One region of the Brevibacillus sp. FIR094 genome, then DNA from elsewhere that is predicted to be linked to it. Evidence: a T-box and tRNA genes for the amino acid it is inferred to sense, from the RefSeq annotation. Region 1 holds a T-box; the other holds one or more tRNA genes.
What was found. The T-box of region 1 lies ahead of ACQ5DJ_RS13110 (valine--tRNA ligase). A T-box ahead of a tRNA ligase gene usually reads a tRNA of that ligase, here a tRNA-Val.
Positions count from the first base shown of each region.

Region 2: it has a tRNA-Val gene. The T-box ahead of ACQ5DJ_RS13110 (valine--tRNA ligase) is inferred to sense a tRNA for this amino acid. The anticodon was not compared.

Region 1 is NZ_JBEAES010000012.1:122,767-135,536, reverse strand. It holds gene ACQ5DJ_RS13140 (phosphotransferase) at 1-708, shown strand, start outside; gene ACQ5DJ_RS13135 (hypothetical protein) at 695-1,690, shown strand; gene ACQ5DJ_RS13130 (hypothetical protein) at 1,730-1,912, opposite strand; gene ACQ5DJ_RS13125 (PP2C family protein-serine/threonine phosphatase) at 2,163-3,365, shown strand; gene ACQ5DJ_RS13120 (ATP-binding protein) at 3,391-4,629, shown strand; gene ACQ5DJ_RS13115 (STAS domain-containing protein) at 4,737-5,063, shown strand; T-box leader at 5,122-5,363, shown strand; gene ACQ5DJ_RS13110 (valine--tRNA ligase) at 5,421-8,093, shown strand; gene ACQ5DJ_RS13105 (bifunctional folylpolyglutamate synthase/dihydrofolate synthase) at 8,137-9,510, shown strand; gene murC (UDP-N-acetylmuramate--L-alanine ligase) at 9,512-10,894, shown strand; gene ACQ5DJ_RS13095 (ketoacyl-ACP synthase III) at 11,329-12,324, shown strand; gene ACQ5DJ_RS13090 (prepilin peptidase) at 12,431-12,770, shown strand, end outside.
Region 2 is NZ_JBEAES010000022.1:83,575-96,344, reverse strand. It holds gene ACQ5DJ_RS19575 (BglII/BstYI family type II restriction endonuclease) at 1-58, shown strand, start outside; gene ACQ5DJ_RS19570 (DNA adenine methylase) at 99-1,322, opposite strand; gene ACQ5DJ_RS19565 (McrB family protein) at 1,504-3,297, shown strand; gene ACQ5DJ_RS19560 (DUF2357 domain-containing protein) at 3,291-5,222, shown strand; gene ACQ5DJ_RS19555 (hypothetical protein) at 5,508-6,542, shown strand; tRNA gene ACQ5DJ_RS19550 (tRNA-Val) at 6,713-6,774, shown strand; gene istA (IS21 family transposase) at 7,118-8,083, shown strand; gene ACQ5DJ_RS19540 (hypothetical protein) at 8,164-8,625, shown strand; gene istB (IS21-like element helper ATPase IstB) at 8,622-9,341, shown strand; gene ACQ5DJ_RS19530 (DUF6161 domain-containing protein) at 9,600-10,853, shown strand; gene ACQ5DJ_RS19525 (accessory gene regulator ArgB-like protein) at 11,803-12,339, shown strand; gene ACQ5DJ_RS19520 (cyclic lactone autoinducer peptide) at 12,329-12,463, shown strand; gene ACQ5DJ_RS19515 (hypothetical protein) at 12,745-12,770, opposite strand, start outside.

The sequences.
Region 1 (12,770 bases):
CAGCCCGGTCAGGACATTGCGAGGCAATGCGGACGCGTGATTGCGATGATGCATCAGTCTCAGCAGGAAAGTCCTTTACTTTCCGGAAGTGATTTACTCAAGCAGGAAAAGCAGCAAGTAGAAGAAAAAGGAAGACGTGCCAAGGAGCTGGTCGAATTATTTCGAGCCAAATCTGGGCGGGATTCTAAGGGGAATCGTTGGGTATCGGAACTCATGACCCCTATGCTGCAAAGAATGGACCGTTCCGCTGCGATGCTTGCCCATGAGCGAATTACTCCGGAGGCGGTTGCTGTATCCCATCGGGACCTTTTGCGTGATAACTGGGGAATGGTAAACGGGAAGCTGTACTTGAGAGGCTTTTTCAGGCCGGTAATTTCAGTCCAGCAACGAGACGTTGCCACCTTTTTGCGCGATCACTTTTTAACCCACAAGGATTTGAAGCAGATTGACGCTTTTTTTGATGGCTATGAAGAAATCAAGCCACTCACCTATGGAAACTATTCGTTGATACTCGCCTTTATGGCTCGTCCTCGTGAAGTGTACAGAAGTATCGAATCGTACGTGAAGCGCGTATCGATGGATCAAGAAGCGTCGATCGCTGGTATTGAGCACGCTTTGCAGAGCCAACAATCTGTTGACTTGCTGCTTCGGCATATTGCAGAGCGGGCCGAGCGTTCGAGGAGGGAGGGAGTCTATGAGTCGGTATGATGACATTGCTCCTTTGTTCAAAGAGTATGACATGTATGCCCAGAGCATTGACGTTTTAAAGGAGCCAAATGTTTTTAAGGCGACGACTCCCTACGGCTCCTTCGTATGCAAACGAGCGCAAATACCTGCTCAACGTCTTGTTTTCGTCAGCGATATGCTGCGTCAATTGCAGCACCGCGGATGGGATGGGGCCGTTCCTTTTACGTACACGAAATACGATGATCCATTTGTCCAACAAGGTAGCACCGCCTTTTACGTAACCCCTTGGCAGCCAGGAAGTGAGGAGTGGGCCGAGCAGCCTTTGTCTTGGGCGACTCCTGCTTTGGAGCGTTTGGCGGAGCTTCATCATTTGACACAAAACTATCGCTACGATGATCCGAGACAGGTAGAGCCACTTGTCGACTCCTTGCTGAACCGCTGGCAATATTGGCAAGACCAAATGAATAAGGCGGCAAACCTTGCACAGGAACGCAAATATCCTTCCCCTTTTGACCTGGTGTTTTTGGCAAACAAGGAATTTCTTGAGGAAATGGCTCAAACAGCGACAGACTTATTGACCGATTGGCGAGAGCGGCATGAGACGCACGCGCATTTTCGCTTATCGTTGATCCATGGCAACCCAAATCCTGAGCATGTTGTGCCAGATCGATCGGGAAAAGGACGGCTGCTTAATTTTGATCGCGCCAGCTTTGATACACCAGTGCGCGATTTGACACTATTTTATCGTACTTATTTTCAAATGGCGGGGGATGAGGTTGGGGCTTCTCAACTATTCCATCGCTACGCCGAGATATTTCCGCTGCGACCAGAAGAAATTGAACTGATGGCCTCGTTCCTGTCCTACCCGGAGAGGATCATGAGGGACTTGGAAATTTATTATCATCATCCCCGCGAGTGGAGCGAGTTTTACGCTGTCCAACGTTTTGAAAAAGATATGGACCGCCTGATGCGCCTGCATCGTTGGGTCCAGCAAGCCTTTTAATGAGCAACGTCTCACCGCGTGGGGCGTTGTTTTTCTTTTTTATAACCATTCAAGGGAGATGGCAACATAGAGCATGGCTAGCAAACCGAGAAGGACGACATCAAAAGAGGTAGGGAATACAACCGTTCGGATAAACTGAAAAACCAACAACGGAAAGAGCACTTGTTTGCATCCGTATTTGATCCGTAAATACGTGGGGTTATACTTCCAACGGAAATTCATCACAATCACCTCATTCCAGCATATGCGCGGCAACTTTGGACAGTGTCTACAACCTTGAGCAAATGCCTAAAACATTTTCATGGAAAGTAGATAGTGGTTTGAAGGGTGTCTGAAAAGGGAAGGTGTAGGGCAGGAAGGCTAGGACGAAACGAATAAAGGTGATCACAATGTTTTTGAAAATTGCCATAACCCTTTTCGCAATTCCCGAAAGAAAGAATTATGCTAAAGTGTGTATGGGAGTGGCTCGGGGATGAATCATCAATTGGTCAAACTAATGGAATTGAAACAGAATTACGAGTATCTGGTGATGACCAGCAATGAGCAAAGCAAGCGCCAAGTCAATTACGAGAGTCTCATGCCATTTATAGAAGAGTTGGTTGATACGTGGTTCGTGAAAATGGACAAGCCTTGCTTCTTGTCGATCACGTTTGAATCGGCTCTAGGTGCTGTCTATTTTCGGATCGAGCGTGGCAAAAAAGAGAGCGCAAAAGTGCAGCGCGAAGTAGAAGAGCTCATTGTTGTCTCGGAACAGTGTGACACCGCTCAAACACCGCGCTATGTCCGCTTGTTCGCCCAGAGTAACGTCAATGACCGTGATCTAAAGGAATTGGAGAAATCTTTTTATGGGCTGCTCCTCGTGAACATTCGGGCGTTGATCCTCAGATGTCAGCAGGACCAGTCATCAGGACAGCGAGAAATCGAGATGGAGATGAAGCTGGCTAGACGCATGCAGTCGATGCTCATTCCCACAGAAGAATTGCAGTTAACCAGTTTGCGAACAAGAACGGTTTACGTGCCAGTCGATTATGTAGGCGGAGATTACATCGATTATAGACAAATCAATGATCGCTACACCTGTTTTATCATTGCCGATGTGTCCGGGCACGGTTTTTTGGCCAGTATTTGGGCAACAGGGATTAGGATTGCTGTACGACAGGTTTTGCAGTCCAGCTATTCGCCGGATGAGATTTTGGAAAGACTCAATCAGTTGCTTTATGCAGATTTAGTGAAAACCCGTTCTTACATTACGATGCTGGTTGCTGTCTATGATGAGATCGAACACAAAATTCGATTTGGCAGGGCAGGACATCCACAGCCTTTTTATTTGTCCAAATCGAATCAAACCATTTTAGCTAGCAAGGGTGGGGTCGGCCTAGGGCTTTTGCCCGATAGCACGTATCAAATGGAGGAGGTACCCTTAGAAGAAGAGGGCATGCTATTGCTCTACACAGATGGTTTGCTGGATACAGGGAGAAAAGAAGTATCTCGAGGCAGCAGGCATTGGCTTGAAGAACTATCCTCCTTATTAAATATGCCTGGTGAAAGTAAGCAGGAATCGATGAATCGTGTTGAGGCCTACTTAATGGGGATAACACACCAGCGAAACCAAACGGATGATATTTCTGTGTTGATTCTTCAATTTGAGCCTGAAGAGAGTATAGCCCTCGTGTAGTTGCGCGTGAATAGGAGGATGAACTGTGATTTTGTGTGAGCGTTGTCCGGACAATCCCACTTGTGATAATTGCCTTGTCGCGCTACGTTCTGGCGGTGCAGCTAACAAAGTAGTTCCGCCCCGCACTGTAAAGGTGACGAACCTAGCGACGATGGAATCGTTCCAGGCGAAGCTGGTAGCAGTGAGCCGGACGACCATTGGGTTAAGCAGTTCTGATCATGATTTGCACGGACGCATAGAAATAGAGCTCGCCTATGATTTCCGAATAATCGGTAGCGGATTGCGCGGTATAGCAGGTGATCCGTACTACATTATCGATATCGAAAAAGTTTTGCGACGGGAAGATGTTCTGGAGCGATTGCTCCTGGAAGAATTTCACACATGGCACATGAGTGGCGAATTGGACCCGGCAGACGTCTTGTTACATTGGAAGGATCGAGACGACGAGCGGGGGCGATTAATAAAGCAAGAGATTCAGAAGTTATCCATACTGCGTCAGATCGAGACCGTTTTCCTCTATCTTTACGATGAAGGAGAAGTGCGTCCGCTGGGTGACGTTCGCGCGAGTTTGGAAGTAGAGCAAGAAATGCAACGACTGGTCGAAGAGGCGGCTGGATCGGGTGGTCCTGTAAGGGAACAAATTGTCACCACTGATGGCACAAAGGTGTTTGAATTATACACATCTGTTTTGCCAGATCGGACATGTGGAATCGCTTTGATTGATGTCACCGCCGTCATTGCAGAAGAACGAAAACGCAAAAGACGGGAATGGGAGATCTACAGAGATATTCTGGGTGTGGTCACAGAAGGTAAGCTCTTGTTGCTTAGTGATGAAGAATTATTTTCCTTGCTTCGTGAAGGGCATAAGCTCTTGGCAATCGACATCCGTTTACCGGAGCAGCTTGCAGAACTTCGTAAATTATTTAAGCAAGCTTTGGAACCACAAGGCATTTCTGATAAGCGCTTGCTACAGTTTCTCGTTGCGGTCAACGAAGCTGCTTCTAATACGTTGAAGCACGGAAATGGCGGTGTGGTTACGCTATACCTATCGAATGACAGGCAAATGTGCCGGGCTGTGATTCATGATGAAGGCCAAGGAATTTTGCTCGAAGATATCCCGCGAGCTACCCTACAGCAAGGATTTTCTACGCGCCACTCGCTTGGGGCCGGTTTTCACGTGATCCTGCAATACTGTGATCGTGTTTATTTAAGCAGCTCCCTGGCAGGTACAAAGCTCATTTTAGAATGTATCCTTTCGCGTTAAGCAACGATTTCCCAAAAGCCAAATGTTTGCAAGTGAATGAAAATGGGTAATATAGTAAAAGGACGAGCAGATTGGGTGTACCGATACCTATTGAGAGGAGTTTGAGCATGGACTACCGCGCAACAGAGGCGAACGGACAGGCTACATTGTTTTTCGTCGGAGAGTTGGACATGGCTGTAGGAGATCGAGTAGGTGAATTGCTCCAGCAGTATGGAGGGCGAAATCAATCCGTTACCGTCGATTTTCAAGGTGTCTCCTTTGTAGATTCTTCCGGTATTGGAAGCCTGTTTTTTACCACGAAAGAACTGTTGGCCATGGGCAAACAGGTAGAAATCGTCAATGTCCGAGAAGAAATTCTCGATATTCTGGGCGTGCTCGGTTTTACCGAAGCACTGGGCATTGCAGTTGGAAAAGTGGGCGAAACCCGGGTTTGACGCCAAACAGCGTGATTGTATATAATAGTGAAAGCTAATCATACGACAACTACATACGATATGAACGATGAGTGGGAAGAGTAAGTCAGGACGCCTTAGCAGAGAGGAGAATCAATTGCTGCGAGATTCTCTAAGGTCATGAATGGCTGAAGGTCGCCCAGGAGTTTTTTCGGTGAAAGCATGTGCTTAGCCGAGACCGGTTCGCAACCGTTATCTTGTCAGAGTGAACACACCATAAGCATGACGTTTATCGTGTGTTAACAAAGGTGGTACCGCGAAAATAATCCTTTCGTCCTTTGCGATGAAGGGTTTTTTTATTTTTTGCAAAGCAAGTTATGCTAATAGGAGGAGTCGTACATGTCTATACAGCCAACAACCGACATCGACCAATTGCTGCCGAAAAACTATGATCCAAAGGCAGCAGAGAACAAATGGTATCCGTATTGGATCGAAAAACAATTTTTCAAGGCAGAACGTGACCCGAATAAACGTCCGTTTACGATTGTCATTCCACCGCCGAACGTAACTGGTAAATTGCACTTGGGCCACGCGCTGGATACGACTTTGCAAGATATCATTACGCGTACCAAGCGTATGCAAGGCTACAGCACCTTGTTCTTGCCAGGTATGGACCACGCTGGTATTGCAACCCAAGCACGCGTGGAAGCTACCTTGCGTGAAGAAGGCATCTCTCGCCATGATCTGGGCCGAGAAAAATTTGTGGAAAAAATATGGGAATGGAAGCACATTTACGCTTCACATATTCGTGAGCAGTGGGAAAAGCTTGGTCTTGCCCTGGATTACTCCCGCGAGCGTTTTACGATGGATGAAGGCTTGTCCCAAGCTGTACGCGAAGTATTTGTTCGCCTCTACGAAAAAGGCTTGATCTATCGCGGTAACCGCATCATTAACTGGGACCCTGCTGCTCGCACTGCTCTGTCCGATATTGAAGTAATCTACAAGGAAGTAAAAGGTGCACTGCATCACATGCGTTACCCATTGGCAGATGGCACCGGTTATATCGAAGTAGCTACAACCCGTCCGGAAACGATGGTCGGTGATACGGCTGTTGCGGTACATCCAGAAGATGAGCGTTACAAGGACATGATCGGCAAAACCGTTATTTTGCCAATCGTAGGTCGCGAAATTCCAATCGTCGCTGATGATTACGTTGATCCTGAGTTTGGTTCTGGCGCTGTAAAAATTACGCCAGCACACGATCCGAATGACTTTGAATTGGGTCTTCGTCATCAGTTGCCACAAATCGTTGTCATGGATGAGACGGGCACGATGAACGAACTGGCTGGTATCTACAAAGGCTTGGATCGCTTTGCATGCCGTAAGCAAATCATCAAAGATTTGACTGAGCAAGGTGTTATGTTCAAGGTTGAGGAGCATATCCATCAGGTTGGACATAGTGAGCGCAGCGATGCAGTTGTAGAACCATACCTTTCTACCCAATGGTTCGTAAAAATGCAGCCTTTGGCTGACGAAGCACTGGCTAATGCAAATAGCCCTGAAAGTGTGAAATTCGTCCCAGAGCGCTTCAAGACGAACTACCTGCGTTGGATTGAAAACATCCGCGACTGGTGCATCTCCCGTCAGCTTTGGTGGGGCCACCGAATTCCTGCATGGTATTGCGGAGATTGTAACGAAACGATTGTATCTCGCGCGGATGTGACTGAGTGCCCAAGCTGCCACAGCCACAAGCTGGAGCAGGACAACGACGTTCTCGATACATGGTTCTCCTCTGGACTATGGCCGTTCTCGACACTGGGCTGGCCGGAAGAATCGGAGGACATGAAGTACTTCTATCCAACGAATGTCCTGGTAACAGGCTACGATATCATCTTCTTCTGGGTTGCTCGCATGATGTTCTCAGGTCTTGAATTTACCGGGAAAAGTCCGTTTGAATCCGTCTTGATCCACGGCATTATTCGCGACTCTGAGGGCCGCAAAATGTCCAAATCACTTGGCAACGGTGTCGATCCGATGGAAGTGATTGAGAAGTACGGAGCAGATGCGCTGCGATACACACTAGCGACAGGGAATTCCCCAGGAAATGACCAGCGCTTCTATTGGGAAAAGGTGGAGGCAAACCGCAACTTCGCGAACAAGATTTGGAATGCGTCTCGTTTTGCCTTGATGAACCTGACTGACTTCAAATATGAGGAAATCGATTTGAGCGGTGAGCTGTCTACACCAGACAAATGGATTCTCTCCCGCCTGCAAGCGACAATCGCAGATGTAACCCGTCTGTCAGACGCATTTGAATTCGGTGAAGTAGGCCGTGTCCTTTACAACTTCATTTGGGATGACCTGTGTGACTGGTATATCGAAATGGCGAAGCTGCCGCTGTACGGTACAGATGAAGCGGCGAAGAAAACAACCCAATCCGTTCTGGTGACGGTTCTGGATCAAACGCTCAAGCTGTTGCATCCGTTCATGCCGTTCATCACGGAGGAAATCTGGCAGGCATTGCCGCACCAAGGCGAGAGCATCACAGTAGCACCTTGGCCAACTGTTAACGAGCAATGGATTTTTGCTGAAGCAGAAAGCGAAATGAACCAATTGATGGATATCATCCGTAGCGTACGCAACATCCGTGCGGAAGTAAACGTACCGATGTCCAAGAAAATTGAGCTCTTGATCAAGCCAAGCGATGCATTGTCCGCTGAGCGCCTGATACGTGGTGAACACTACCTCGCCCGTTTCTGCAACCCTGAGCGTCTGGAAATCAGCCTGGATCTGGCTACGCCTGATAAAGCGATGTCTTCTGTGATCACGGGAGCAGAATTGTTCCTTCCACTGGCAGGCTTGATCGATATCGAGCAAGAGCTGAATCGTCTGGAAAAAGAAGTGGCGACACTCAACGGCGAAGTGGAGCGCATTGAGAAAAAGCTCAACAATGCTGGATTTATGGCCAAGGCACCTGAAAAAGTAGTCGCAGAGGAAAAAGCGAAGATGGCAGACTACATGGATAAGCGGGATAAAGTGATTGCACGACTTGCCGAATTGAAGGGCGAATGATCCGCCATACCATCGCATATTTTTGAGAATGGAGCATTGTGGTATGCATGCAGAAGAAGGGTTTGTAGAATACACGCAAGCGCTCGACTGGCTGCATGGACTGCTCAGGTTCGGTCAACGGCCGGGGCTTGAGAGAATGCAGTGGGTTTTGGAGCAAGTAGGGCATCCTGAGCGGAGAATCCCATTTATTCATGTGGCTGGCACCAATGGAAAAGGCTCAACCTGCGCATTCCTAACGCAAATGCTGATGGAGGCCGGATATAGTGTAGGTACATTTACCTCCCCCTATTTGGTTGATTTCCGTGAGCGCATCCGTTACAACGGCAGCATGATTGCGGAAGAAGATCTATTGCAGCTGGTAAATGAGGTTAAGGTATGGGTACAACGATGCGAACAAGAAACAGAGTTCGGTTCCCCTACCGAATTTGAAGTGATTACGCTGATCGCCATTCTTTATTTTTCAAGAGTGGCGAGACCAGCGGTAGTCGTATGGGAAACAGGACTAGGCGGGCGATTGGATTCGACGAACGTCGTCCTTCCGCTTGTTTCGGTCATCACGAATATCGGCATGGACCATACGCAAGTGTTGGGAGAAAACTTGGAAGACATTGCCCGGGAAAAAGCGGGGATTATCAAGCCGGGTGTTCCTGTAGTCACTGGTGAGGTTAGGCCGGAACTTCTCGCGGTTTTTGAGGAGCGCGCGAGACAAACGAAGAGTACGCTATACCATATAGGTGAACATTTCCAGGCAGAGCAGGTAGAGGAGCAACTGGGCGACCAACAGTTTCGCTACAAAAGCATTCACCGTCGTGCAGAAGCATCCTACCGTCTTACCATGAATGGCATTCACCAAACAACCAATGCAGCCGTTGCTTTGATGACCATTGATATTCTGCGGAATTACTTCTCTTTCTTGCTGGAGGAAGAAGAAATATCTCGCGGTTTGCAACAAACGCGTTGGCCTGGTCGTCTAGAAGTCATCTCTCCAAGACCAATCGTTATCTTGGATGGGGCACACAATCAGGAAGGAATGGAGGCGCTTGTAAGCAGTCTGGATCGGTTGTTACCGGACGGAGTACAGCTGCATTTGCTCTTTTCTGGATTGGCAGATAAGCCGCTTGCCAAAATGGCAGAGTCGCTCGCACCAGTAAAGTCAAAAATCAAAAAGCTGCATGTGACGACCTTTGACTTCCCGCGTGCAGCCGAAGCCAATAGCTTACAAGAGTCGTTTTTAGCCGGTGGCTGGGAGCAAGAGTTTCTCGATGCAGTCCCAAACTGGCGGGCGTTTCTCCTTTCTTGGATGCGGGAGAAGCAATCAGCGAAGGCGGATGACTGGTTGGTCGTCTGCGGTTCGCTCTACTTCATCGCCCAAGTACGCGCATTCTTTCCCACTATAGTAGAAGAGGCAGGTGAATAGGGTGGATCAGGCCCAACACGTCCACTTTGTGGGCATCGGCGGTTATGGCATGAGTGCCATTGCCCGCGTCTTGATCGACCTTGGATACAAGGTAACCGGCTCCGATGTCGCCATGAATGATTTGGCGAAAAAGCTGGAAGCAAGAGGGGCGGTCATTCATATTGGCCATAATGCTGCCCACGTGGAGGGAGCAGACAGCATCGTATACTCCACCAGTATTTCCAAAGACAATCCTGAGGTGATCGCAGGTCAAGCATTAGGAATTCCGGTCATGCACCGTTCCCAAATGCTTGCTCGCATATTGAATGAACGCACAGGAGTAGCAGTAGCCGGAGCACACGGCAAGACAACCACGACATCGATGATCTCTCACGTGCTGGAAGAGTGCGGTGTAGACCCGACTTTCATCATCGGCGGTGAATTGATGAGTGCTGGTACCAATGCAAAAGCAGGTACCAGTGACTATGTCATTGCCGAGGCAGACGAGAGCGACGGTTCCTTTTTGGAATACAGACCGATGTATGAAATTGTAACGAGTATCGAACCAGATCATCTGGAGCACTTCGATGGCGACTTCAACAATTTGAAACAGGCGTATGTCCAGTTCTTGAGCCATCTCAAACCGGATGGAAAAGCGATCCTGTGCATCGATGATCCAATCGTGCGTGAAGTCATGCCATCTGTTGAAAAAACGGTCGTGACGTATGCAGTCGACCCGAATTTCACAGCGCAAGCAGGGGTTTCTGCCGTTTCAATTGAATGTGGTGATCGTTGCAGCAAGTCCCAAATTTATCGTCAGAATGAGCTCTTGGGTGAATTATGCCTCTCGGTTCCAGGCAAGCATAATATTGCGAATGCACTGGCTGCGATCATTGTTTGCCTGGATGCTGGCCTTTCTTTTGATAAAATTGCACAGGCACTGTCTACTTTTAGCGGTGCCAAGCGCAGATTTCAAATTATCGGGGATGCACGAGGTGTCCTGGTCGTAGACGACTACGCGCATCATCCGACAGAAATTATCGCTACACTAAGCGGGGCAAGGGCATCGGGTAGACGTGTAATCGCAGTGTTTCAGCCACAGCGCTACACGCGTACGTATTTCCTCATGGATGAATTCAGCCGTGCCTTTTCAGAAGCAGATGAAGTGATTATCACGGATATCTACTCTCCAGCTGGAGAAGAAAAAATCGAAGGAGTTACCTCCGAGGTGTTGGTGCAAAAAATCCGTACCAACAGCCACCCGCGTGCGCAGTACATTCCGACGAAGGAACAAATGCAGGAGCATGTCTTCCAAGGATTGCAAGAAGGCGATCTCGTGTTGACAATGGGTGCAGGAGATATCTGGAAATCTGCTTATTGGCTGGCTGAAAAGCTAGGAAAATAGCGGATAGAGGCGTATGAAGACTTGGGACCTACGGGTTTCAAGTCTTTTTATTTACTATCGGAAAGTAAAGATTTAAAAAGACATCGATATACCAACAATGCTGGTGAGAAGAAAAAGCACAGGGCTCGTAGACCTTGACAACGCCAACCCAGTCGGAACTACAAAAAGGGGACCACGCTTGTCGAACACTTCTCCCTTGAGAATCTTCCGCCCGTAGGGTGGCTTTGGATCGACGGGCCCCTTTTTGTAGTGGAGACGACCAGTGAATCCCCCTGCTGGCGTGTCAGAGTCGAAGAGAACAGTGCTTTTTCTTCTCCTCCACTATGTTGACCCAACCAAAAGGATTTTCATAAATCTTTTTTAATCAAAAATTAATACCAGATACTAATATCTAGTGTTATAATCAGATCATAAAAACGGAAGGTGATGATCTGATGATGACCAATGCAAGCCCCTTCAAGTCGCGAATTACCGCTATCGGTACGTATGTGCCGAGTCGCGTTCTTACCAATACAGATATGGAAAAGCTAGTGGAGACATCGAATGAGTGGATTTTACAACGAACGGGTATTCATGAGCGGCGTATGGCAAGGGAAGATGAATTTACCAGTGATCTGGCCATCGCTGCTATCCACGATATGATCGCGAATTACGAAAAGGATGTCCGTGATGTCGATATGATTTTGGTGGCGACCAGTACGCCAGACTATCCATTTCCAAGCGTTGCAAGTCAAATCCAGGCGCATTTTCAAGTCGAGCAAGCGGGAGCAATGGATATCTCCGCTACCTGTGCAGGATTTACGTATGCGCTTCATATGGCAAATGCGCTTATCAGCTCTGGCATGCATCGTAAAGTGTTGGTGGTAGGTGCAGAAACGTTAACAAAAGTAACCGACTATACGGATCGTACGACGTGCATCCTGTTCGGTGATGGAGCAGGGGCGGTGCTGGTTGAGCAGGACTCTACAGCTCCCGGATTTTTGTCCGCCTATTTAGGTTCAAAGGGGGACGGTGGGATTCATGTATACCGATCGGGCTTGTCAACGCATATGGACGGACGAGAATTGAGCGGGAATGGATGCATGGTTCAAAACGGGAGAGAAGTGTACAAGTGGGCAGTAACCACTGTTCCAAAAGGGATGCAGGAGGTAGTGAGCCGGGCGGGCAAAACGCTCGAAGAAATCGACTGGTTCATCCCGCACAGTGCCAATTTGCGCATGATCGAATCCATTTGCGAGAAGAGTCAATTCCCTCTCGAAAAGACATTGTACAGTCTGACACATTACGGCAACACATCAGCGGCTACCATCCCATTGTCGCTCGCTTTGGGGGTCAAGGAAGGCAAAGTAAAGGCGGGGGATACCATCCTGCTGTATGGGTTTGGCGGTGGTCTCGTTCACGCTGGTCTTTTGTTCACTTGGAATCCGTAAAACATGGTCATAAATCGAGAGGCTGTCCAGAGCATTCTGGGCAGTTTTTTTTGTCCCAGGAATGAAAGGTATTCTTAACGACAGTTTTCGACTGGGGGAAGAAGAAATGGCAAACGCTGTGATATTATTCGGGCTCTGTCTTTACCTCTCGTGGGTGGACTTTCGTCATAAGCGAATACCTAATCGTGCATTAGGTGTAGGTTTTGTACTGATTTCTTTTATGGAGTATGTTCTCTCTTCGCCGAGGGAATGGCTGATGGCTGGACTCTTTGCGATACTCAGTATACTGGTATTTGGATGGATCAGCTGGCATAGGCCGCTCGCGCTTGGGATGGGGGATGTGAAGCTGTTCGCTCTAGTCTGCTATGGACTTGGGGTCCGCGATTTTGTACTCGTTCTTACGATTGCGAGCTTGGCAGCTTTTCTCGTCTCTCTCATTTTGTTGC
Region 2 (12,770 bases), on a different contig from region 1:
CTGCCCAATTATTGTAATTGGACTTACAGATAGTGTGTATAGAGTTAGAAGGACATAAAAAAGGTCGTCAAAATTACACGACGACCTAATTATCGTTTTTATATTCGTCTTTTTGCCAGAAGTAACCATTCTTTTACTTCGCGGCTCTTGTCGTCTCTGCGTCCCATTGTACTGTGTAAATATCCTTGAGAACGTACTTCAACAGTATAGGCATTCCCAAAGCATTTTTCTGCTAAGCTTTGAAGCTTATCCAGTTCAATCATGCCTGTATTACTATAGCTTAGTACAAGGTTTGCATGTTTGTTTTTGATTTTCACGAACATCATTTGAAATGCTTTGGTAACCTTACTACGAATGCAGAAAGGGGATTGGTGTCTGTCTGTACGATACCTTCCCTTATATTTTACTTCTGGGTAATCGTATTTTACCAAAGTTTCAATTGCATGATAAAAGCGGGAATAATGGACAAAACAGTATGGTGGGTCTGCATAAACCGTTGTGTCCGGTTCAAGCATATCCAAACAATCCAAATAATCCATTGAAATAACTTGGTGGGGTAGAGTGTTTTCCCCAAGAACCTGTTGAAATTCTTCAAACTTCCGAATGAAGTAAGGCAATATTTCCTTTTGTCTATAAATCAGAATGTCATTCATTGAGGATTCAGTGTTTGCATCACGGTACTGTGCATAATGTCCGGTGCTTTGTGAATTGTAAGACATTGCAAACATCAAACTTGAAATAATAGCATAAAAGAATGGTGTTTTCTTGTAATCTTCCGCAACCGAACGTAATGCATCAATCCATACGCATTGCCTGAATGACCAATAAGTTCCTGAAAAATCTTTAGCAAACAGGTGATATTGAAACCCAGAGAAATCTTTGTCTATTAATTTCTGTTGCTTCTTTTCTAGTTCATTAAACTCTTCGATTGTTAAAGGAACATTATAATCAAAGACCAAGTCTGGAAAAGCCGCGAAAAATGTTTCTGCACGTTCTGTCGCCTCTTCAACAATCTCATTTAAAATGTTGGGATGTTTATTCCAATCATAATTTGAGAGATACGTTTTTGCTAGAATAGCAGAATAAACTTGTATATCATTTGAAAGAACAGGAACAGAACTTCTTAATGAACCTGAAAGTACACTTGAACCTGCAAAAAGGTCACAGACTGCTCCACCTAAATAACAGTCTTCAATTCCTTGAATAACAAAGTCCAAGATGTTTCTTTTTGAACCCATATACTTAATTATGTGAGGGACATTCTCGTCATACGCTATTCTGTTGTTAATAGCTATGATTGGTTGGGTAATATTGTTATTCATATAGGAACATCCTTTCGCTTTTCAAGGATAAATTATATCACTTTATTATTGCTTGGGGAAGAAACAGACTCTTTCAATTACCTGGATTTATTATTTCATAAATCCATTAATTTGTGAATATATTTTTGTTTTGATTTATAAAGCTATTGAGAACATAACGAAGGTAATGGAGGCAAAGGGAATGCTTTCTAAAATCAATGCTTCACAAACAAAATACGGAATTGTAAATATTATCAGCTTAGTAAAAGAAGGTTGCTTAAGGGAATACGTTAATGGGTCATATAGGGGTGACTTAGCAATAGATCAACCTCAACTTCGTGCTACACTAGGTCTAAATGAAACCAATGAACTCCCTTCATATTGGGATGAAATTCAACAGTATCCTGAACAAATTGGCCTGTTTTGTTTAACAGCAATACTATTTACACATGAAAGTTTCATACATGTCTTTAGTGCCTCGTCCACTGAAAATATGAAAGGAGTAATTAGAAGAAGCCAATTTGAAAATGAAAAGGCATTTACAAATATTCGGGGTGTCTTAGTTACTTCAGGTGCTTCGCCAGAATCAGCTATTCGAGAAGATATCGTTTCATATGATTTTTCCAGACTGATTAAGTCGGGTGAAGTAGGCAAAATCGTAAAAATGCTCTTGTTTGATAGATTGAAGAAGACATTTTGGGTGGAGAATCCATCTGGAAACAATAAAGAACACATTAGAACTTTTTACGAACAGTGCATAGCTTATGAGTTCCATCGAGTATTCTCTTTAACTGCCGAACAGTTTCGTAAGTGGTTGGAAGGGGAGGGACTTGGAAACAAAAACAGTAGACCTATTGAGCTTGATTTGGATGATAGAGTTGAGGTTGATACTCATTTATTGGTTTCGCTTGCAACCAAGCCTTTTTTGATTCTAACAGGTGCAAGTGGAACCGGAAAAACATATGGAATACGCCAACTGGCTAACTCCATAAATCCCCTAAAGCATATTGATGAGAACTTCAATAGTACCTTTATTCCTGTTGAAGCAGGCTGGAAGGACGGTAGAAACATTCTTGGTTATAAAAATCCTTTCGGAGATGAGGGGGAAATGTATCAGCCAACCGCATTGATAAATATGTTACTAAAGGCGAACTCAATTCAATATAGGAAAATTCCGTTTTTTGTATTGTTTGATGAAATGAATTTATCCCACGTGGAAATGTATTTTGCCCGTTTTCTTGCTCTTCTTGAAACATCAAGACATGAGGGAATAAGTAATGTACCGTTATTACCGAAGAACGAGTTATTATTGTTGCAAAAATACTACAAAAATAACAATGAATTTCTTGAGTATGTATATGAAGCAATTCAAAGGGAGGGTCTCTATATATCTGAAAACCTCTTTTTTGTCGGTACTGTTAATATTGATGAAACGACTTACATGTTTTCACCAAAGGTTCTGGATCGTTCATTCGTTATTGAAAAAGCAACTGATGCTCCATCTACTATCTTTAATCAGTCGCTTATTAAGAATGAAGTCAGAGCAATGCTAAGTATCAGTGAAGTAAACAAGTATCTATTAACTCAATATAATGTAAGGAAGCTATTGAATAATCTTACTAGCATAGATCAGGAAATATTGAAACCAATCACTGATTTTTTAGACCAAGTATACAACTTGGTTGAAGACTTTACATTTGGGTATCGAATTGTTGTTGAGTGTTGCGAATACGTTTTAAAAGCCAAAGAACTTCATACGGATTTAAATGTTAAATTAGAGTGGTTAGTGGATGACGACCAGTTGTACGACGAAATCCTTATGCAGAAGATACTGCCTAAGATACATGGAAATCGGAAACAGATATCAAATTTAATAAAGAGGTTGACTGCGTTTTGTAAAGATGGAGATGTAATTAGATATAAGAAATCGCACATTAAGTTGATGGCAATGGAGAGAAATCTTAATATTACGGGTTACTGTGGGTTTATATGCTAATAAGCAAATTTTCAAGAAGAATCGAAACTCTGTTAGGGAAACCTCTTACTTTTTCATTGTTATTGAATAACATTTCTGATATTGGTCCAGAATTTCGTTTTGAACGGCTAAGTGAATATGAATTTAATTATGTGGATGCTAACGATATTTTGTTTACTAAAACAAGTCCACCCTTAATGTTTATTAGAGATGAAGTTTCGGATATTTTTAGAGATATATGTGTTCGTGAAGAAACAGAATTTGATTTTGTGCTTGATTATCCCATGAGTAAAAAGGAGATTCTGCAACAGCGTAGGGTACCACATTATGAAGTCTTTCCTTTTACAAATGGAAAATTGAAGAACTATATCTCTTTTAATAATCCATTAGCATGGCAAGAGATCGCAGATGATGTAACAAGAATATCTGGTAGACTCAATTTCAGAAGTTTTGCGGGTATTGTTATATTTGAATTTCATCTAGCGATTGAAGCTATAGAAATTGAAGTAGTAAGTTATAAACTTAACTACGAGGACGACTTTAGAGTTCTTTTATATGAATTAGCACAGTATCATAGTGAGCTGATTTTCTCGTTAGATCAACCATCTGAAGTCTCGCTAGGTTTAGATCAAATGGCTGAAAGCTCACCACAGGTCTTAATTTTCCAATTGCGAAGATTGATGGAAAAAAATAACCTACCACTAGCAATTGAAACGATACTAGCAAATCCACATTCTAAGAAAAGTCATGACATTTTTATAGATAATACCCCTCTGATTGTAGCCCCTAATCTTTACGAGATCACTTCAAATCCGAGTAGTTTGGAGTGGGGGTATGGTGGAAACTTGAGTAGACATTTCAAAGGATATACACCTAGATCGTTACCAGAAGAGTATATTGATTTTACATTTGATACACTTGAAAACCAATTTGTAAAATTTTGTCTTGAAGAATTAGTGAATAACATTGAAATGATTTTAATAACCTTACCTTTAAAATTTCAAAACAGTAAGCTCTTTTTAGGGAACTGTTTGGATGAATTAATGGGGTATTTGAATGAACCTTTCTTTGGAAACATTAGTCCTTTTAGGCGCATATCCAATTCAATGATATTGCAGAAAAGCAGAGGCTATAAAGAGCTTGTTAAATTGATTCAAGAGTTTGAATTAGGACTTCAGTTAGAAACAGATGCTTCAGAATTTGATAATGTCAATGGGGACTTACGTCCAATTCATAAACTTTATGAATATTGGTGTTTTTTCTCACTTATAAGAATCTTGGAAAGCATATGTGGACAGACTACATATTCAAATTTACTAAAACGAGCAGATAGGGGATTTACGCTCAATTTAAGAGAAAAAAGTGAAAGTAAAGTCAGTTTTAATTATAATGATTCGGAGATCAATCTTTATTACAATCGTGATTTCAAGAATTTTGTTAACGAAGATTGGAATGGTAGTTACGATGGTGGATTGTACCATCCAGATTTCAGTTTAGAAGTAATTAGTCGAAGTCAAACCCATTGGATTCATTTCGACGCAAAGTACAAACTGGATTACAACAAGTTTCTTTCAATGTTTAGAAGTAATGAAAGCGGTGTTTCCATTGACTCTGAATTGTTAAAATTTCAGAAAGGAAACTTCAAAAGAAATGATATTCATACTGCACATACTTATCGAGATGCAATATTAGGAACAAGAGGTGTATTTATTCTCTATCCAGATAATATTGAGAATGCAAGTATATTTACTCGTCATCCAAAGTCCGACTACTCGTTTAGTCTACCATCGATTGGGGCTTTTCCTCTTAGACCAGGGGAGAACAACTTTAATAAGAAGCAGCAACAAAGACTTGAAGAGTCCATTGCTGTTATGTTGGAACTTCTTACGAATGAGGAATTTGAATACCAAGAGGAATCTGGATTTTTGAAGAGAGCAGATATTTAATCTCCTGAACAGTAGCGATAAGTGTGTTTTGTGTTGGGGTGACAGTAATTTAAAGCGTGGGGTATGGTCAAAATATGAATACAACTTTTCGAACAAGGTTACAAGCCAAATTGAAATACGTCACCGTTTTTGCCAACGCACGCTTCTCTATTTGCAAACTGACCATTCGATTATATATTTGGTGTGTATTCTAAACTAGTTTCTTAATAAATTCTACATTCCTTCTGCTTGTAAGGTCGCATTGATCCACTCAGAGGGATACTTTTATACAGGAGTGACAAAATAATGGGGTATCTTGCAAAAGTGATAGAAGTACTAATCGCATCTCCATCTGATGTAAAGGATGAACGCGATGTTATTACAAAAGCAATTCGTGATTGGAATACTGAGCATTCTAAGGACTATAGTATTGTTTTTATGCCTGTAAGATGGGAGACTCATGCTAACACAGAATATGATGGTTATAGTACACAAGAAATACTGAATAGACAATTTGTGAGAGAATGTGACGTTTTAATTGGTGCTATGAGAAGTAAACTGGGGACACCAACACGAAAGTCACAATCAGGAACAGTGGAGGAAATTGAGGAATTTATTAGTTTGAATAAACCCATTAAACTTTACTTCTCGACTGAAGGGCATCCTGATAATGTTGACACTATTGAGCTAGAAAGACTAAGAAAATTTAAAAGAGATTATGCAAATAAGGGTATATATAAAGATTTTAACAGCAAAGCTGAGTTAAGAGATAAAGTTAAGAGCGATTTAACTGCAGAAGCAAGAAAGTTTAAAAGTATTGAAGAAACAATCCAAGCAAAGAGCAATTATGATAGTCGAAAAAACCTTACATATATATTTTATGCAAGTGCAACACATCCAAGCTTTTCGGATATATGGCATAGATTGGATTCGGGGCACTATGCTTTAACCTATATTGCAAATGAACTTAGCAATTCAGCAGTTAATCACCTTTTATTATGTAAAGAAAATGGAAGCTTGAAAGATATAACAATACTGGGTGTCTATTATAATGATAGCAAGAACCCTAAAAATGGTATAGTCATTAAGTTAACAGATATTTGGAAGGATGAAGCAAGGGTCACCTTTAAGTTCGAATACATAAGAGATACGGGTATTCCAAGCGGATTAATATTAAAAACACTTGGTTCAGATTTTTCATATAGATGTCAAAATCAGAATCAGTTCATAGTTTATATAAGAAGAGACATCCATTCAATAATCGGTGATTGTAGTAATTATTTGAATGAATATAAGGTAAGTACGGAGAGAGAGGCGGTTATGAAGAGGAGTAGATACTAATTTTACTTGATTTACGGTGTGCAATGGAGAATAAGTTTTTAACTAAACAAGCATGGAATATTATAGTTGGTTAAAGATTGACTAACTAAGTAGACCACCTTATGATTGTGTACGAAACAGCAAGGTAAGTGGTTGACATTGGAGAAACCCTGATATATCAATGACAGCAAGGCTCAGTTGGGAGAGCACCATCTTGACAGGGTGGCGGTCGCTGGTTCGTACCCAGTCCGGATCACAATAATACAAACGTTAGAACCCTTGAGGAATCAAGGGTTTTTGTTATTTCTTTCGTATGTTTCATTCGCATCAACAACTGTGTTTTTAGAACTTGTTGACGGATTGTTGACCAATTTTACTATTAATCAAGGAGTAAACGACTAGATAGTTTCCAGATTGATAAGATTGCAATACTTCTTTAAAGAATTCTTTTGTTTTAGGGTGATGGATGTGTTTGGCAAAATAAAAGTACACACTTTGGCAACCGAAAAGTGCAGGCCATTTCCGAAAATGAAAAAAGCCTTGCCAGCTAACTAACAACCCCCTACTCTTCTATTTGGCGAACAGATAGGAGAGGGATGAAAGGAATGCTGGCAATGGCTCAACAACACTATATCAAATACTTGAGGGATGTAAAAGATCAATCTATCTCCCAGATTGCAGAGCAAACGGGTGTTAATTGGAGAACAGCGAAGAAATATGCAGACTGTTCGGATTGGAACAAAGCAGAGCGTCCTCTTAGAGGAAAATTCCCCATCATGGAAGCTTACCGTGAGCAAGTGGATACCTGGCTTATAGAAGATCAATTCCGTCTCCGTCCCAAAAAGCAGAGGCACACTGCAAAACGTATCTATGATCGTCTTGTTTCCGAATTTGGCTTTGCAGGATCAGACCGTACCGTACGGTACTACGTTGCCAAACGGAAGTTAGAACTGCAAATCGAAAAGTCGGAACCTTATATTCGTCTAGAACATCCAGGGGGAGAAGCTCAGGCGGATTTTGGAACCTTTCAAGCAATTATTGGCGGTGAACTGGTAGAGCGGAAAATGTTAATCCTCTCCTACCCTTACAGTAATGCGGCATTTGTCTTTGTTACTCCGAAGGAGAACACCGAGTGTTTCTTGGAAGGGTTACGGCAGTTATTTGAGATGTGTGGCGGAGTGCCCAATCGAATCTGGTTTGACAATCTTTCAGCTGCAGTTGTATCTGTAGGAACCGATGGAAAGAGAAAGCTTACAGATGAATTTCAACGATTTGCTCTCCATTATCGCTTCCAGCCTGTCTTTTGCAATCCAGCTCAGGGGAACGAAAAAGGACATGTTGAAAACAAAGTTGGTTATGCTCGAAGAAATTGGTGTGTTCCATTACCTGTAGCCAATGATATGGAACAACTACAAAATGTTATTAATCAGCAAGCCCTTGAGGATTTGAAAAGACTCCATAATGCGAAGGGAGTCTTACAGCAAGAGCTTTGGGAGCAAGAGAAAATCAAGCTTTTGGAACTTCCTCTCGTATCTTATGAGGCTTTCCGTTTAGAATTCTAAAAGCCAATGGATACGGTGAGGTTCTCGTTGATCAAAAAACGTTAAAGGTTCCATCTATCCGTTCTCACGAACGAGTATGGTTGAAGTATTGGTGGAACAAAGTAGATGTACTAAGTGACAGCTATGAAGTCCTCCTTTCACTGCCAAGGGGATATATAGACGAGCCAATCCCAATTGATCTGCAAACGCTGTTAGAGCCACTTTATAATAAGCCGAGGGCTCTCGATTACAGTTCTGTCCTTGCTTTGCTTCCTAGCAAAACAAAAGCTTTTCTTCAATCTGTGGAAGGGAAAAGTCGCAAAACAAGAATCGGCTGGATCATTCGAATGCTAAAAACATACCAGATTGAGGAGATCGAAAGATGCCTAACACAAGAAAAGCAGGATGATGCGAGTCGCTTGGAGCATGTTCTGTACCGTTTACGTCATCCAGAGATCATCCCAACACCTATGAAAGACAATCAAACACCCTCTGTTTTCGTTGGGTATCAGCCAGATCTTTCGAGATATGATCAACTTCAACGGACGGAGGTACGAAAATGAGAGAAGAATTACGTCAACTATGCAAGCAGATGAGATTAGCACATGTCATGAATATCTACGAGCAAGTACCATTTGAACACCCAACTCAGTTTCTTCATGCGGTACTATCAGCGGAACGAAGTTCCCGTGAGCAGGGAAAAATACGACGATTGTTACAGAAAGCAAGATTTACGCAAATAAAGACTTTTGAAGGGTACTCTTTCGAGTCGGTTTCGTTACCTGACAGTGTAACGATTGAGGAATTGAAGAGAGGCTCGTTTGTAGGACGGAAGGAAAATGTTATTTTGCTGGGTGCCGTAGGCACAGGAAAGACGCATCTGGCCACGGCAATTGGTGTAGAGGCGTGTAAACAGGGGAAAAATGTGAGGTTCTATCGGGTTGCAGAGTTGGTTTCCATTTTGCAAACCAAGTTTCATGCTGGTAATCTACCGAGATTTCAGAAGGAATTAATGGATGCTGATTTACTAATCTTAGATGAGTTAGGATTTGTTCCGTTTCACAAGGATGGTGCTGACCTACTTTTCCAGCTAATCTCAGAATGTTATGAGCGAATCAGTGTCATTGTTACCTCGAATTTGGAATTCAGCCAATGGAATACGGTTTTCGGAGATAACCGTTTAACCGCTGCCTTGATTGACCGTCTTGTGCATCATGCTCACATCGTAGCTTTCACAGGAGAGAGTTATCGCCTTCGGCATGCTCTTTCCCATCGTTAATAATGAAAAATTTAGCCTGGCAAGGCTATGCACAAAATGGTTGCCGAACTCTGCACTTTTTACTTGCCAAATACATGATGGATTTGTTCACTTACGTATTCAAATCAATAATTCCTAAGGAAACTCTCCTACATTAGAATGTGACTATTGTGCGCGTATTCAGAAAAATAGCCAATATGTCTATGCTAAATGTAGGGAAAACTCCCTGCCTTGTCGAATTGTAAGGCATCATAGCTTACTGATATAGGGGGGAGATAGATGGCGATTACTACAGAAGTGAAGGTTTTTAATGAGGCAATGCAAAAACACTTTCAAGAGCTAAAAGTAAAAACCATTCTGTATCCAGAAGACATTGAAAAGGATTTTAATGGAGATATTGAATATTTTTATAGATTTATGAAAGAAGAAGTTGAATATTGGTCATTTTTAAGCGGTGGGGGATTTACTTATATACAGAATTATTTTAGAGCAGTAGTTGATCAACTTAACCAAGCAGTTTCCTATCAAGATAGTAATGTTAATCACGCTCAAGGATTAATAGTGAACGCAATTAATAAGATGAATGAAGCCAATAATTACCGTATTTACTCCTCTACAGCGGTTGCTCAATTTTTAAAGGAGCAATGTGAAAAAAATACTACTCAGGGAATATCGGCGCTAAATTATCTAATTGAAAACTCAACCAATAGCATAACAAATAAGGAGTATTTTAAAGGGATAATGAATTCATATGTGTGGGAGGAGCAAGATCATACATTTAACCCAAAGCTCACTGCGCATAAGAAAGCTTTAACTCAATTAAAGAGCACTTTTTCGAAAGATAGGGACGAATTATATGGCGACTTCAAAATGAAACACCGAGAAGTCTCTGATACATATAAAGCTTTTAAAGATGAGTTGGAGGCATGGCGCAATGAAATAAGTGTCAGCACCAAAGAATATGTAGATCATAATCAAAATGAATTATCTCAATTTGTACTAGATAAGCAAGCAGAACTAATAGAATTAGAGTCATTATATCAGCAGAAATTAATGCTAGAAGCACCAGCAACTTATTGGGATGAGTTAAGTAAACACTATAATGCTCAGGGGAATCAGTGGCGACTATGGGCTATTGTTGCGACAAGCATTTTATCAACTGTGCTACTTTCGATTCTGTTTTGGAAACCTGAAACTATTTTCGAAGGTAATCACTTTACAGCAAATTCTATTAAAGCTAGCTTATTGCTGGTGTTGTTTACTTCAATAGCAATTTACCTGATTAGATTATTTGTATTACTTGCCCAGAGTGCCTACCATCTATCAAGAGATGCCAAGGAAAGATATCAATTGACTTACGTGTACCTTGCATTAATCAAAGAAAAAGGTGCATCTGAGGCTGAAAGATCAATTATTTTACAGGCACTGTTTAGTCGTGCTGATACGGGGCTTTTGAAGGGGGATTCAAGTCCTGCAATGCCAGACGGAATGTTATCGCAAATAATGAAGAACATAGGGGCTCCACCTAAATGAATTATTATGAAGAAGAAGGAATGCCAAAATGGCATTCTTTTTTGTGGAATGCTGATTTAACGTGAATGGGCTATCTCAGATATTCAATAGAGAGCCTATAATAGTACTCGATTGTATAAATTGTGCAATTTAACCTCGATACAGAAACGAAATGACGTAGCAATATAGAGCTTCTACTTGCCGAGTTTGGGGGTGTGACGCAGCATCACTCTAAAATGTCAAAACTGGTAAATAAAAGCAGGAATCTGTCGTTTTTCGTAGAATATTACACTCAATAAGTAATTGAGGTGAAAAAGTTAAATGCTGTTTGTCCTATTTTCAACATTGGAATACCTCGCGATATTTGCTCTTCTGACTACGCTATTTAGGTTTGGCTTTTTGGTGCATATCAACCGGATTCTCTTTGTGAGTCTGGTATTAATGCTTTTCTCGTTTGGGCTACGACAATTTACGCCATATGGAGACTATGCAACTATAGCCCAAGTCGTCATAATCTTTGGGGCATTAATCCTGGTATGGAACGTGAATTGGGGACATGCTGCCTTAATGACTATGATAACATCAGGAATCTACTTGGGAATTCAGATGGTGGAGGTGTTCTTCCTGACCATCATAGGAGCACTAGAGACAATTGAATCGTTACGGGATCGAACCATCAACACGGGGTTCATATTCCAGACAATCTCCGCATTACTTACCTTTGCCTTATGCTATGGACTTCGGAAATGTAGACTACAATTTACATTTGTCAGAGACGGAGCGCCTTTCTTTATTTACCATAGAATTAACATGGTTATTTTGTCGCTGATCATTGTAACAGGTGTGTTGATAACGGTCTTGTTTAAATTAGCAAGTACATATGGAATTTCTTCCATAGTCTGGATTTTCTTTGGGATGGCCATCGGAATCACGATACTGGCATGGCTGGCTATAAAAAGGGATGGGGAATATGATTGAAACTCTTGCTGAAAGAATAGCAATCCAACTAAAGTCGATCAATCCACATGAAACGAAGTCAGTGCCTACAATGAAATTTGGGTTAATCCTTATCATCAACATGCTTCTCATCATTACGAGTAGCCTTACCATTTCACTCATGATAGGGACATTTCAAGGAACAGTAATCACATTGGCTGGATTTTTAGTACTACGCCAATTTTCAGGAGGATTTCACTATTCATCGTCTGTCTACTGCACCATGACAAGTATAGTGGGAGCTGTATTAATCCCTCTAATTCCCCTACCTAATGATTTTGTCACCCCGATTATTATCATCACATTAGTCCTAGTAGCACTTTTTGCACCTCAAGAAATGGAATTGCAATCACGACTATTCAAACAGAATCAGACGTTGCTCCTCAAGACCATCTCAATTCTCATCGTCAGTTCATTATTTTTCATAGACAGCGAGACACTGGTTAAGACCTTCTTTGTGCAATCACTGACGCTAATTCCACTGAAAGGAGGTGGAAAAGATGAAAAATAAAGCGATGATGTTCGTAGCGAAACATGTTTCTGCAATTGCTTCATTTGTTGCGGTATTGGCGGTAACTACAGCATCCTTTGGTTTCGTGGGGAAACCTGAGATTCCAGAGGAATTAAAGAAATAAGGAGCAATGAACGACACAGACCATATCTCACTCGACTTAACTTCGAACGGGGAAAACTGGTTCCTCGTATGATTGTATTGTACTTATCGACTGCTTCTTTTCAGATCGTGACTAATAACCTCAACCCCTTGGTAGACAAGAGGGGTTCTTTTTTTCGCCTAGTTCATTGGCGTCAACAACGTTGATTTTCGAATTGTTAATGAATCCAAGCGGGCTGTCTCTCTGGCGAGAAATCCACTTTTGAGACAGCCCCTTACTGTTTTACATACGCATAACGCTGATTAAAACTTGGAAAGAGCGAATTTAG